Rosistilla oblonga: one gene and its partner. The main gene of each other region encodes a partner of the protein of the gene in region 2 in a complex. Links are inferred from orthologs where the notes say so. Each region holds a gene or a part of one and is shown on either strand. Other genes may lie near its edges. The genes, in order: rpsJ and nusB.

Region 1 (8,124 bases), 4.5 Mb from region 2 along the record:
ACCTTGAGCCGTTTTCGCTTCCGCGAATCCGTAGTCGATCTTGGCAGTCAAGGTGCTCAGGGGAACCGAACCTAAACTTTGTTTCTCACGCCGAGCCATTTCCGCGCCACCCAACCGGCCAGCCAGTTGGATCTTGATGCCTTTGGCACCCGCATCCATGGTTTGCTCCATCGAACGTTTCATTGTTCGACGGAAGCTTGATCGCTTTGCCAGTTGTTGACAGATATCCTCTGCCACCAACTGAGCCATAATCTCTGGACGTCCGATCTCTTCGATTTTCAAATTGATCCGACGACCGGTCAGGTTTTGCAGCTCCTCTTGAAGCAGCTCCACTTCCTGACCCTTCTTACCAATAATTAGACCAGGACGCGCGACAAACATGATCACGCGAACTTCGTCTGTAGTTCGTTCGATTTCAATCCGGTCGATACCCGCGTTGCGGTACTGAGTCCGCTTGGGGTGGTTCTTGATGTGGTCGCGAACCTTCTTGTCTTCAAGCAACAGTTCACCGAACTGTTTCTTCGAAGCGTACCAACGGCTCTTCCAGCCGACAGTAACACCGGTTCGAAACGCAACTGGATTGACTTTTTGTCCCATTAGATCGTATCTCTAAGGTTGGCCAGGTCGCTTGGGAACTGGCATTCTTGTGTCGTATTCAAATCGGAGACCGTAGGATTCCTTGTTTAGAACCGGCCTCAGATCTTATTCGTTGTTAAATCTCATCCAACGGCACTACGCCGACGTGAATGTGGCTCATTCGCTTCTTGATCATGAACGCGGTACCACGGGCACGAGGCCGGATCCGCTTGAACATCGGCCCGCCATCGACGCGAACGTCGTTGACCACCAATTCTTCCACGCCAATGTTGCGGCCGCCGTTTTGATCGGGGTCTTGGGCGTTGCCAATCGCACTGCGGAGAACCTTCTCCAACATGCGAGCACCACGTTGTGGCTGATACTTTAAAATATCCAACGCTTCGTCGGCATACTTACCCCGGATTAGATCCGCAACCAGGCGAACCTTTTGGGCGCTCATGCGACAATAACGATGGGAGGCATTGAATGACATGAATCAAATTCCTACTTCTTCTTGCCGCCGTGACCACGGAATGTGCGCGTCGGAGCAAATTCACCCAATTTGTGACCAACCATATCTTCGCTTACGAGCACCTTCATGTGCTTGCGACCGTCGTGAACCATGAATGTCAAATTGACAAACTCAGGCACGATCGTGCAGGCTCTCGCCCACGTTTTGATTGGCTCCTTCTTGCCTCCTTCAAGCTGCTTCTGCACCTTGGCAAAGACTTTAGGATCAACGAATGGGCCTTTTTTGCTCGAACGACTCATAGTTCTTCGCGTATCTGTTTTGTGTTAACGTGTCGGCGATTCAGATCTGCGACCGGCAAGCTGCCGGTCGTCTCCGATACCGCCCAGAATGTTACTTAATCAATTTCAACTGGCCGTAGCGACGCGATCGGCGGCGACGTACGATCGAGCTGTTGCTCGGTTTACGTCGTTGGCGAGTCGCACCACCCTTGGCATTCTTGCCCTGAGGGCTAACTGGGTGACGCCCACCCTTCGTTCGTCCTTCACCACCACCGTGCGGGTGATCGATCGGGTTCATCGCGGTACCGCGAACGTGTGGACGACGTCCCAACCAACGGGCTCGGCCGGCTTTACCCAGCACAACCTTCATGTGATCGGTGTTGCTAACTTTACCGATGGTCGCACGGCACTTGCTCGACACGCGGCGAATTTCGCCACTTGGCAAGGAGAGCTGAGCCCAATCGGCTTCGCGAGCCATCAATGTTGCTTCGGTTCCAGCCGACCGGCAGAACGATGCACCCGCTCCGGGACGCAGTTCAACACAGCAGACGGTGGTTCCCAAAGGAATGTTTTTCAGTGGCAAGCAATTGCCAACTTTTGGCGGCGCGTCGGGTCCGTTGAGGACGGGATCGCCAGCCGTCAAGCCATCGGGAGCGATGACGTAATGCTTTTCGCCGTCGGCGTACTTCAGCAGTGCAATACGAGCCGAACGGTTTGGGTCGTACTGGATCGAATCGACAGTCGCAGGGATGTTATCCTTGACGCGACGGAAGTCGATGATGCGGTACATCTGCTTGTGTCCGCCACCACGGTGACGTGCAGTGATCTTGCCTTGGTTGTTACGGCCCGCGGTCTTACGCTTCGGACGCAACAAGCGTTTCTCAGGGACTGCACCCTTCGTCAGCTCTTTGAAGTCGCTGACCGACGCGTTGCGACGGCCGGCGGACGTTGGCTTGTATACTCGAATGCCCATGGCGGCGTTACCTAAACGAACTTAACTTTGTTTGTTCCACGCGATTGGCAGTTGTGCCATTCGCGGCTGTTGGCTTCTATGAACTCGCGTTCCGCGATCCTAGAAGAAATCGATTCGGTGTTCCGCATCGAGGGTGACCAGTGCTTTCTTCCAGTCTGCGGAGCGACCCGAGCGGAACTTGAAGCGACGTGGCTTGCCTTTGCGGTTCTGGATGCGAACCTTTTCAACCTTGACGTTAAACAAGTCTTCGACCGCAGCACGGACGTCGTCTTTGTTTGCAGCCTTGTGGATTTCAAATGCGTATTGATTGTTGCGGCTCGCGCGGTGGACACCCTTTTCGGTAACCAGCGGTCGCAGCAAGACTTGGTACGATTCCAGTTGCACACCTTTTTCGCGGTGTGCGTCGAGTCGTACTTGTTGTTCTGTTGTGGTCGACATAATGATTACGAGGCCTCCGCTTCTGATGCACTCTCGTTGTTCTCAGCCGCTTGCTTGAACACGCCGTCGCGGATCCGATCCAACGCGTCTTTGGTGATCAAGATTCGGTGAGGCTTGATAACCGTCAGTGCGTTGAGGTCGGCAACGGGCGAGACGCTAACGCCTGCGATGTTGCGGCCACTCTTGTACGTGTTGACACAGCGACCAGCGGTTGCGACCAATGCGGTCTTGCCGTCGATTCCCAGTGCTTTCAGGATGCCGGCCATCGTCTTGGTCGCTGGCTTGTCAAATTCCAGCTTGTCGATGACGACCAGTTCTTGGTCGATGATCTTGCTGGCGATCGCCATGCGAGTCGCAGCTTGCATCGCCTTTTTAGGCATCTTGTAGCTGTAGTCTCGAGGGCGGATCGCGTGGCCGTGACCACCACCGGTTCGCACGTTGGTGTGCTTGTGACCCATACGGGCGTTACCGGTTCCCTTTTGACGGAACAGCTTCTTCTTGTGACCAGCAACTTCTGCACGAGACTTGGTGCGGTGAGTTCCCATGCGAGCGTTCGCTTGGTACATCACGCACGCATCGTGCAGCAACTGCTTGCTGATTCGTGGTGCAATTACAGCAGGATCGATGTCGTACTTGCCGACTTCGCTGCCACTTGCGTTGTAAATTGTTAGGCTTGCCATCTTTCCAACCTGACCATGTTCGTTTCGCGGATGACAACGTATCCACCAGCCGGACCTGGAACGCCACCGCGTACCATGATCAAATTGTTTTCGGCATCGACACGCACAACCTGAAGGTTTCGTTTTGTGTGCTTCGCATTTCCGTAATGGCCGGCCATGCGACGTCCCTTGAAGGTGCGGCTTGGCGAGGCACTACATCCGGTACCACCAGCGTGACGGTGGACCTTCTTGACACCGTGCGTTGCACGTTGACCGGAGAAGTTGTGTCGTTTCATGACACCCGCGAAACCACGACCCTTGCTAGTGCCGGTGACGTCGACAGCTTTGACTTCTGCAAAAGCATCAACGTTGACTTGTGCACCAACTTCGAGGCCCGATTCGCCACGGATTTCGCGAACAAAGCGTTGCGGCTCGCAATCGGCCTTGGCCATTGGAGCTGCGCCCGACTTGCTGCGGTCGCGTTGTCGCTTGCTGTCTAGCTTGGCGACATGGCCGCGTTCGCTGCGGCTGGCCAATCGGCGAGGCTTATCAGAAAAGCCTAGCTGCACGGCTTGGTAACCATCACGCTCCTGAGTGCGAACTTGCAAAACATTGCATGGACCAGCTTCGAGCACGGTCACGGTGATCGCCGTGCCGTCGTCGGAGTACAACTGCGTCATACCGACTTTGCGTCCGAGGATTCCTCGCGACATGTCAGCCTCGCCTCAACAGTAAGTTCGTGGAGCGTGTTGCTTGACAGGGGCCTTCCGAAGTGACTTCGGCGGTTACCCTGAAGCTTCCGTACAATACGGCGGTTCCAGCGAAATGGTTAAACAAACGGGTAATGCATCGATGCAAGGCAGGGCCTGCACAATGCGATATCTTATTTGAAGCAAACAGGCGAATCGCCCGTTAGTATATAGGGTGTTGCTGCTTAGTCGGCCACGCTCCGCGTGAGCCGCTAACTAGCTAGCGGTTGCCTTGATCTTGATGTCCACACCGGCAGGCAAGCTCAACTTGTTGAGAGCTTCGATCGTCTTAGCGGTGGCTTGGACAATGTCGATCAATCGCTTGTGCGTTCGGATTTCGAACTGCTGACGAGCTTTCTTGTTCACGAATGGCCCAGAGATTACCGTATATCGCTCGATGCGAGTCGGCAATGGGATCGGCCCGTGAACTTCACTGTGAGTCCGCTTCACGGTATCAACTATATCGGCCGCACTCTGGTCCAAGATCGAATGATCGTAGGCTTCCATGCGGATTCGGATGATTTCGTGAGGAGACGCCACGGCAAGTCAGTCCATAAACGATTAAGGCAAATTCTACAGAAAGCTCGGCGATCCGGTTCGGTACGCTGAGCCCGCCCACAACGTGGGAGCGATGAAGATAAGGTTAGCTTCGGCCATCGTCAACGCCAAAGAAGATCTTTTGATTGGAATTTTTCAGACGATCTCTTCGGTGGCCTGTTTTGAGGGCCGTCGAGGGGCTTTGTTTCGGCTGGGTAAAGCGTGACGGGGCGGAGCGAATTCGGTTGAGTCTGGTTGGGTGGTCGGTGTAACTTGGGGGCTTTGAGACTCCCCCCCCATTCTGTTGTAGCGAGTTCTTCCGTGCAAAGCAGCCCCGAAAATTCCCGTCGTCAGTTTCTGAAACGCTCCGCCGCCACGTCGGCGCTTGCCGTCGCAGCGCCATTGGTCGTCGCTCCCCATGTGCTTGGTAAGACTCGCGTCGCACCGAGTGACAAGATTTCATTGGGTGTGATCGGGATCGGGCCGCGCTGTCGGTACGATCTGAAGTCGATGTTGTCGCTCGATGATGTGCAATGCGTTGCTCTGGCCGACGTTCAGCAGTCGCGCCGCGTCGAGGGGAAGAAGTTCATCGATGGCCACTACGGCAACGATGACTGTGTGGTCTACGACGACTTTCGTGAACTCCTAGCGCGTGAGGATATCGACACCGTCATCGTCGCGACTGGCGATCGGTGGCATGCGTCGGCATCGATGTTGGCTGCCGAGGCGGGCAAGGATGTCTACAGTGAGAAGCCCTGTGGGATCACGATCGAGCTGTGTCAGCAGTTGGCTGAAACGATGAAGCGGACCGGTCGCGTGTTCCAAGCGGGGACGCAGCGGCGTAGCGTTCCGAACTTTCAGCAAGCCGTCCAATTGGCTCAGAGCGGTGCGTTGGGCAAATTGCACACGCTTTATGCTTCGGTCTACATTCCCTCGCTGGACAACAGTTGGTTGCCGGGCGAACCGACGCCAGATCGCGAGACCTGTGATTGGAATATGTGGTTGGGCCCGGCGCCGTGGCGTCCTTACAACAGCAAGTACGTGAGCGGTGGCTGGCGTGGGTATCATGATTTTGATTCGGGAGCTCGGCTGTTGGACTGGGGGGCGCATACGGTCGACCTGTGTCAGATGGCAAACGGTTCGGACGACACGTTGCCGGTCGAATACACGCCATCGGAAACGAACATCACCTGCAGGTACGCCAACGGTGTGAAGTTGGTGATCGATTTCTTGAAGGATCCGTTTGGCGATCGGGGGCCGAAGTGGATCACGCGGTTAGGGACCTGCCCTGTCCGATTTGTTGGATCCGAAGGTTCGGTGGAAACCGGCGACAGCGGCGAGATTGTCGTGAAGCCGGCTGACTTGCAAACGCGCGTGGGAGACTACAAACGCGTGGTTGGGCTGGACGTAACGGCGCACGCTCGCGACTTCTTCGATTGTGTGAAGTCTCGCAAAGCGCCGGTTGCCAACGGCGAAGTGATGCGGCGATCCCACGTCGCATGCCACGCTGCAGCCCTCGCCTGGATATTGCAACGCAAGTTGACGCTCGACCCGAAAACCGAAGCGTTCATCGGCGATGACGAAGCGAATCGGCTGCGTTCGCGACCGGTTCGTGATTGGGCCTAGTGCCCCCACATTTGCGTGAGGTTCTCGCTACAATGAGCGGCGGCGGTGAGGAGCGGTGTTACGCTGCTCCGAGCTTTTCCCGCTCTGAAACGTTGGCAAGGTGACTGTGGTGTTGTTGTCACTACGCCTTGTGCTTGCTTGTGATCGAGATAAACACCCTACGGAATTGTCGAGATGAAGACCCGAACTATCTGTCTGCTGTTATTGATTTGGACGCCCTGTCTGGCGTTCGCCCAGGCAGTCACTGCTGTGCCCCTGACGCCCACCACCACCGAGGCTCCGGCGTCTCCCGCGGCGACCGCTCAGCCGGCACAGCCAGCGGCGGAAAAGGAGGCTGCGGCTCCTGAGAGCTACGATTCGTTGGCTCAGCGGAAATCGCAGTTGATCGGCGAGTATCGCGATGCCGAGCAACAGCAACAGTCGGAGCTGGCGATCGAAAAGCTGGCCGAGCTGTTTGCCGTCGAGGTGAAGTTGTTGGAGATGGCGGAGGAGCAGTTGGGGGCTGACAACGTCGACCTGGCGAATGCTTATCGCGCGACGCCGCAAGGGGACGGCAGTCTGTTGGCCTTTTCGCTCTACGAGCTAGGCGACTACAAACGCTCGGCCGAGTTCTACAGCCAGACGCTCAACATCGCTCGTCGGCGGACCGATCTGAAGCTGGAAGTTTATAACGATCTGGTTTGGCTGAACCGTCGCGCTCAGCGTCTTGCGGAAGCGACTCCCGCAGAGATCGAACGCTACAATGCGGCGCTCAAAACGTCGAAAGAAGTAGAGGCCCTGATGGGGGCGAAGCAGTACGACCGCTTGGTGGCGAGCGGCCCTGAGGCGTTGGCCACGCGTCGCGAGATCGCTGGTATCACTCCAAGGCTGGCCAGTGAATACGGAAGTTTGGCAGCTGCATTAGTGAAGACGGGGAAGAACGAAGAGGCCGAGGAAGCCTACGATACGACGCTCGAGATGTATGAGCAGACGTTGGGCAAAGAGACCGTTCGATATGCGACGATCTTGTACAACAAAGCGATCTTTTATCGCGACCTGGACCGCTTGGCCGATGCCGAGGCGGCGCTGTTGGAGACGCGGAGGATCGAAAACCGCTTGGGCGTCGATGTCGAGTCGCAAATGATGACGCTCAACGAGATTGCGGGCTTGTATCGCAAGACGCAGGAGGCGGAGAAGTTCGATGGAATCGTTGGTGAATATCGTCGATTGGAGCGAAATTCGCACCTGGGCTTGGTCGCTCTTCAACGCCATATCCCGCTGGACGCGTATCTCGTTGGCAGTTTCGACCCGGCCGCTCTCGTTGAAGACGAGTCGCTGAAATTTCTGCCGCACGAACTGTTGGCAAGCTTGTCGAGTGGAGCGTTTGGGGTCGATCCTGCTGCGATCCAATCGGCAGTTGGTTTTCTGAGCGTCGCGCCTATCGAACAGGCTCTCTGTTGGGGCGTGCTGTTGAAACCTCTTGTTGGGGAGCAGTTGGCGCTCAAGTTGCCTGTCGAGACAGCTGGTGCGAGCCTCGGCGACTTTAACTATCAAAAGACCGTTGGTGAGTCGGGATTTGTTGCCTGCCACGGGACGCTCGCCGACGGCACGTTGTTTGTGGGAACGGAGGCTGCGCTCAAACAGGTGTTGGCGATGCAGCGAGCCAAGCCCGAGGTTGCCGAAAGCAGCAAATTGAGTCGCCGGCTGCGCGAGATGCATGGCAGCGGCAAAGCCTTGGTCGCGTTTGACATGTCCAAGGTTCAGTTGTTCGCTCAAGCCGTGTTCGCGGAGATGCCTCCCGTGCCGCCACAGCTTGCGAATCTGAAGTCGCTTCCGG
Region 2 (6,378 bases):
TGTGTCAGCATTGGTCGCGGTCGCCATAAACGAATGATCGCCGAATATGAATGGATCGCTCAACAGGGGATCAAGCTTGTTGAGTTGCGGTTGGATTACCTGACGCGGACCGTCGATCTGCATCGCTTGTTGGGCGATAAGCATTGCGAGGTGATCGCCACGTGCCGTCGCCGCGAGGATGGCGGTCGCTGGAAAGGGAGCGAAGAAGATCGGTTGATGCTGTTGCGCTCGGCGATCGCTTCGGGAGTCGACTATGTCGATCTCGAGGGAGACATCGCTCACACCGTGCCGCGGTACGGGCGGACCAAACGCATCGTCAGCTATCACAACTTTGAGACGACGCCCGACGATCTTGCCGAACTGCACAGCGAATTGGCTCGCCGCGACGCCGACGTGGTCAAACTGGCGACGATGGCGAATTGCGTCGAGGATACGTTCCGGATGATGGAGCTTGTCAAAAACTCCGACGTCCCGACGATCGGGATCTGCATGGGCGACCTGGGGACTCCGACGCGGATCCTGCAGGGAAGCTGGGGATCGCCGCTGACCTTCGCGTCGATCGATTCGGAGCGGACGATGGCGCCGGGCCAAGTCGGTTGGAAGGAGATGCTGCGGTTGTACGATGCCGACAACATCAACGCCGATACGAACCTGTTTGGTGTGATCGCCGATCCGGTCGGGCACAGCTACAGCCCGTTGATTCACAACGCCGGCTTCAAGCACCAACAACTCAACAATCGTTACCTGCCGTTTCGCGTTCCTCCCGAAGATCTCGACTTCTTCATGGAGAACTGCCAGCGGATGGGGATCAAGGGGCTCAGCGTCACCATCCCTCACAAAGAAGAGGTGATGGAGTACCTGACCGAAATCGAGGCTTCGGCGCACGAGATCGGCGCGGTCAATACGATCGTCTTCGATGGCGACAAGCGTCGCGGTTTCAACACCGATTACCGCGCGGCGATGGATTGTTTGATGGAGTCGGTCGAGCACGATGCTTCGTCGGACGAACCGCTTCGCGGCAAGACGGCGTTGCTGTTGGGAGCCGGCGGTGTCTGCCGAGCGATCGCTTGGGGACTGCGGCAGCGCGGTGCGAACATCATCGTCACCGGAAGAAGTCCGGCGCGGGCCGAAGCTTTGGCCGCATCGGTCGGCGGCAACTCGATCGCTTGGGAAAACCGACACGATCCCGAGGTCGATATCTTGATCAACGGTACGCCGTTGGGAATGTATCCCAACCTCGACCAATCGCCTTACGATGGCCGCCAACTGCGAGCCGAAACGACGGTCTTCGAAACGATCTACAATCCGGGCCAAACGCTGCTGGTCAAGCTGGCGCGGCAAAAGGGATGCAAGATCGTCACCGGCGTCGATATGTTCATCCGCCAGGCAGCCTATCAATACAAGCTGTTCACTGGCAAGGAACCGCCGATCGCCGTGATGCGACAAGCCTTGGCTCGCGCTGTGAATCCCGCTCAGACTTGGGATGCGACCGAAGCGGCCAACGCCGACCAAGACGGCGACGACGAAGAGAGCTGAGATCCCGCGAGGCCGCGTGTTTGACGCGACCTTTGATCATCGATCCGCGAGGTTCAAAACGATCCGCGATCGGCAAGGCTCTCTTCCCAGCGGGAGGAGAGCCTCGTCAGCTGATCGCATGCTTGACTGCAAAGCCGTTGGCCGGCTTATTCTTTGCTCTCGACCAAGCTTTCGCCCTTGGAGAGGACCGACAGTTCGGTCGTCAATTGCTCGCGGAGATTCTCCAGCGACTGGAAGCCGAGGTGAACGTTTTCAACTTTGCCCGACTTGCCAATCATCACGGTCATCGGAAACCCGGTGACTTGGTAGGTCATCGCAATCGATGAATCCTCGTCGCGAGCGACGGTGATCGCCAGCTTCGACTGCTTCAAGAAGGCTTCGATCTCCGCCTTCGATTCGGCGTTGTTGATCGCGTACAAAACGACGCCTTTGTCTTTGAACTCCTCGGCGACTTCCGCGATCACTGGCATCGCCAATCGGCACGGGCCACACCAGGTTGCCCAGAAGTCGAGGATCACGACGTCTTTGCCGAGGTGCTTGGACAGCTTCAGGGTCGAATCGTCCATCAGCGGGGCTTCGAAATCAGGAGCGGGTTTGCCGACCAACGGGTGCGGTCCGCCTTCCATCGATTCGACCAAAGCTTCGACCGAAGCGAAGGCCTTGGCATCTTTAGGAGCTTCGAATTTGAAGGTGTCCGGACCGCCTTCGGCCCATTCCCACTTTTCAACGACGACGTTGACGACGAACTTAAACCCAGGAGTCTTCTGGACCTGCGGGTTGGCTCGCTTGATAAGTTCAGTCATGTCGATCAGCATCCCGGCCAGTTTGGGTTGCTTGCCGTCGGTGATCGTCAATTGGACAAAGCTGTCGTCGGCGCGATTCAGCTGCAACGTCTTGCCAGCTGGTTTGGCGTCCCCTTCGGGTTTGACCAATTCGACGCTGGTGACGTCGGTCAACAGGCTTTCGCGAGCCGATTCGCTGGGGATCGTCATCGCCAACAGAGCGTCGATGATCGGTCCGCCGGGCATGCCGGGTTCGACGATCAGATCGGCCAACGTGGCGGGGCTGTCTTTGGAGATGTAGGCGTCGGGGGTGACCAACATGTTCAACATCTTGCCGTCGGAAATGATGTCGACGTTCAGTTCTTCGCTGTCGACCCGGAGAGCGAACTTGTTAGGGAGTGCCGATGCGGCGGAGTAATCGGTCTTGGTTTCGAAGACAACTTGGCCTTCGGAGAAAACTTGTTCGCTGGTCTTAAATACGGCGGTGACCGCTTTGGCCGCTTTGATCTGATCGACAAACGCGGACAGTACAGGGGCTGCCTCGGGCGAGACCTTGGCCGGTTCCTGCGCGCTGAGCGAGCTGGCGGCAATGGCAAACAAGCCTGCGAGGGCCGGGGCCAGGTGGCGAGTAAACATCACTTGAATTCCTGTCAAAGGTTCTTTGGTGGGAGGTTTGGCTGGGCCGATCGCATTGCAGTCGATGGGCTGCCGTCGGTTGGTTCCGTGCCCATTCCTAACTGGTGTGCAAGGAGGGAGTTCCGTCAATCTTAGACGATCCCGACGCCCGAACCTATGCCGATGGAAGCGATTTCGAATTTATCGGCTGGTCGCCGGTTGGCGAAGAATCGCAGCCGGACGCTGTTGAGCCAAGTTCCGCTGGGGCAAGCGGCCGTCGACGGTGTCGACCGACACTGTCAGTCCGGCGACATAAAAAAGATACATATTCAGCATCGGGATGATCGACACATCCTGAAACATGCCGTTGAGCAGATAGCTGCTGACGGTCGCCAGCATCAGCAGGCCGATGTTTTGTGCCTCGGGACAGGCCGACGAACTGCGGGCGATCTGCCAGCCGGTAAATCCCCAGCAGATGACCAGGATGGTGAACAGACCTGCGCCGATCAGGCCGCTGTCGACCAGGTACGACAGCAGGACGTTGTGCTGATGGTAGGGCGTTGCTTTGCGGAGCGGCATCTCCCACTGAGGGGCCTGCGCGTACTCTTGGTTGAAATCGAAATAGTGCCCGTACCCGACGCCGCACAGCGGATGGTCTTTGAAAATTTCCCAAGCGATGATCGCCAGCATCGGTCGCAATTCGATCGATTCCGCCGCAGCGCTGGCCGACAGATTTTTGTCGCGTTTGAGATGGAGGATCTTGTCGCCAAAGCCGATCGCGATGACTGCCGCCAAGACGATCGCCGACGCGACCGCCCAGATTCGTAGCCCCCGGGAGATCCGATTCATCTGCGACAGCGAAACCGCAGCGGCTGCGGCGATCCAAACGCTACGGGTGAGCGTCGCATAGACGCCGCCGGCGGCTGCCAGCATCGCAAACCCATACCCGAACTTGGCGATACGGTTCCGTTGCTGAAACGCCAACAACATCGCGGCGAACGCAATCGACAACAGGAATCCATTGCCGGTTGGGTTCAGCAGCGGCCCGCGTCCACGCCCCAGAAATTCGACGAATTCGGGATCGATGATAAAGCGAGGGAAGATCACCGCCTTCAATTCCGCTTTTTCGGCTAGCGCGGTCAGCCCCAGATAGATCCCCAGCCCGATGAAGGTCCGCTGCACGATGCGCAGTTCGCGTCGCGACAGGCGTGAGAACCGGGCGACGAAATAGGTCCCCAGCGGCAGGAAGGCGTAGAAGATCCAGCGAGCGAGTGGTTCGGTCCCCGATCGGGGCGCGTCGGTTGTCATCAGGCTCAGCAGAAGCCAGCCGACGAAGGCGACGATCAACCAATCCATCCGGTTCATTTCGATCGGCCGGGTGCCGTCGCGGAGGCAGCGAACCACAAACAGTCCCAGCATGGCAAACCACAGGATGCGGTCGATGCTGAATTGGATCGGGCCGTTGATCGCAAAGAAGTTGGGGCCGAAGACCGTTCCGATGATCAAAACAGCCAGGACCAGCATTTGCAGCGAGACGCGGTGCGCAAGGTAGATACCCCACACTCCTGCGGCTAATGCAAACAGTAATCCTAAGAATTCCACCCGTCCTCTCCGGCAATCGAATCGTCACTCCAATGGTGCGATCAAACCTAGCTGCCAGAATCGAATGAGGGCGGGAAACTTAGGGCAAGAACCAAAAACTGCGACAACTTTTTAATGGGATCGCCTGACTTTGTGGCAGTTTCTCACAGGTAGCGTGCCGATTCTTGCAGCTGAAGTTAAACAGGGCGTTTCCGGGCGCGATTCGCCTACCGGGCCGCCTGTTTGCTTTCGCTGAGAATTCGATCGAGGATTCCGTTGACGAAACCGCGACTCTTGCGATCGCCGTACCGCTTGGCTATTTCGATCGCTTCGTTGATCGCGACTCGCCCGGGGGTTTTGCCGAAGACGATTTCGTAGATCCCCAATCGCAAGATATTGCGGTCGATGACTGCCATCCGGCTGATCGACCAATTGGACGAGTGTCTGGCGAGGAGCGAATCGATTTGTCCGCGATTATTCATGACTCCGCCCAGCAGCGAGCGAGCGAAGTCCGACAGAGCTGGGTGATTCCGCATCCGCGTTTCGATGAACTGATCGCGATCGCTGCGCGAACGCTCGGTTCCGAAATCGTATTCATATAAGAGCTGTAACGTGACTTCACGCGCTCGCCGACGAGTTGCCATAAGATCCAAATTCTGAAGTTGCTGATGTTGGGCCGTAAGTTAAGCACGCAATAACGTTTGCGCAAAGGGCCCTGCGATGATTGTCGCATCGGCTGCGGTGGTGTTGAAACCGATGCAATCCGAACGTTCATCAATTTTCGCTTGCCGTGAAAATATTTCCAGCCAAGCGTCCTAGAAAAGCAAGACTAGATTTATTCAGCAAAATTCCCATCCGTTATCCGAATGTCCGTGCCTCCATGGATTCATCCAATCCCGCGATCCCTGCATCTGAAAATGTCCAGCCCGAGGCGCGAGAGCCGTTTTTGGCCGATTCGCTTGCCGTAGGGCTGTTGGTTTCGCTGTCGATGACCGTGGTGCAGCGAGCCGTCGGGTTCGCCCGTAGTATCGGATTCTGCAAGTTTCTCGACGAAGAAACGCTGGGCCAGTGGGCGATGGCGCTCTGTTTTATCAATCTGATCACGCCGATCTTTCTGCTCGGTTTGCCGGGATCGATCGTCCGCTACGTCGAACATTTTCGTCGCCGCGGCCAATTGCAGGCCTTTATCTACCGGATCGTGTTTGGGACCGCCGTGTTGACGCTGCTGGCTGCGGTGTCGATGTTGGTTTGCCCTGGGCGATACGCCGAGTTGATCTTTCGCGACCCCAACGTCGTCCAGCCGGTGTTTGCTCTAGCGACCTGTTTGGTGGCGACGATCATCTTCAATTTCATGGAGCATTTGGTCAGCGGATTGCGGCAGGTTCGCGTCGCGTCGCTGATGCAGTTCGTGCACAGCGTCGGCTTTACCCTGCTGGCGATCAGCTGGATGGCGATCGGCGGCGGAGTTTCAGGGCTGATCCTGACCTTTGCTGCGGCGGCGATGTTGGGATGTGTCCCGGCGGCTTGGGTGCTGATGAGGAATTGGTCGGGGCTGCAGCGGTCGGATGACCCGCTGACGCATCGTTCTTTGGCGCGGCGGATCGCTCCTTATGCGGCTTCGCTGTGGGCGATCAATCTGATCGGCAACCTGTTCGATTTGTCGGACCGCTACATGATCCTGCACTTCAGCGTCGGTGGGCCCAGCGTCGGGCAAGCGATGGTCGGCGAGTATTTCAGCGCGCGGCTGCTGCCGATCTTTTTGCTCAGCCTGGGGACTCTGATCGGCGGTTCGTTGATGCCTTATCTGACGGCCGACTGGGAATCGGGGCGGAAGCGTCGGGTGAACCTGCGGCTTCGCAAAACG

What was found.
Region 1: the proteins of nusB (region 2) and rpsJ are in contact, whole or in part, in a solved structure (PDB 3D3B), measured with the Escherichia coli proteins. The link is inferred for Rosistilla oblonga from one-to-one orthologs.

Annotation. Positions count from the first base shown.
Region 1 is NZ_CP036292.1:6,100,762-6,108,885, reverse strand. What follows is about bases 3,024-5,704. They hold rpsJ (30S ribosomal protein S10), read right to left. Parts: upstream 4,686-5,704; coding sequence 4,362-4,685; downstream 3,024-4,361. Other genes in these bases: CA51_RS21620 (Gfo/Idh/MocA family protein), read left to right, coding at 5,004-5,704; rplC (50S ribosomal protein L3), read right to left, coding at 3,405-4,076; rplD (50S ribosomal protein L4), read right to left, coding at 3,024-3,417. Outside these bases: rpsC (30S ribosomal protein S3), read right to left, coding at 1-597; rplV (50S ribosomal protein L22), read right to left, coding at 713-1,069; rpsS (30S ribosomal protein S19), read right to left, coding at 1,081-1,347; rplB (50S ribosomal protein L2), read right to left, coding at 1,439-2,299; rplW (50S ribosomal protein L23), read right to left, coding at 2,399-2,737; more of rplD, read right to left, coding at 2,743-3,023; more of CA51_RS21620, read left to right, coding at 5,705-6,308; CA51_RS21615 (DUF1559 family PulG-like putative transporter), read left to right, coding at 6,483-8,124. UniProt on the Escherichia coli protein: Involved in the binding of tRNA to the ribosomes. Part of the processive rRNA transcription and antitermination complex (rrnTAC). The complex forms an RNA-chaperone ring around the RNA exit tunnel of RNA polymerase (RNAP).
Region 2 is NZ_CP036292.1:1,561,901-1,568,278, forward strand. Bases 3,451-6,364 are described here. They hold nusB (transcription antitermination factor NusB), read right to left. Parts: upstream 5,159-6,364; coding sequence 4,742-5,158; downstream 3,451-4,741. Other genes in these bases: CA51_RS05600 (O-antigen ligase family protein), read right to left, coding at 3,451-4,535; CA51_RS05610 (lipopolysaccharide biosynthesis protein), read left to right, coding at 5,395-6,364. Also shown: aroE (shikimate dehydrogenase), read left to right, coding at 1-1,536; CA51_RS05595 (redoxin domain-containing protein), read right to left, coding at 1,683-2,954; more of CA51_RS05600, read right to left, coding at 3,135-3,450; more of CA51_RS05610, read left to right, coding at 6,365-6,378. UniProt on the Escherichia coli protein: Part of the processive rRNA transcription and antitermination complex (rrnTAC). The complex forms an RNA-chaperone ring around the RNA exit tunnel of RNA polymerase (RNAP).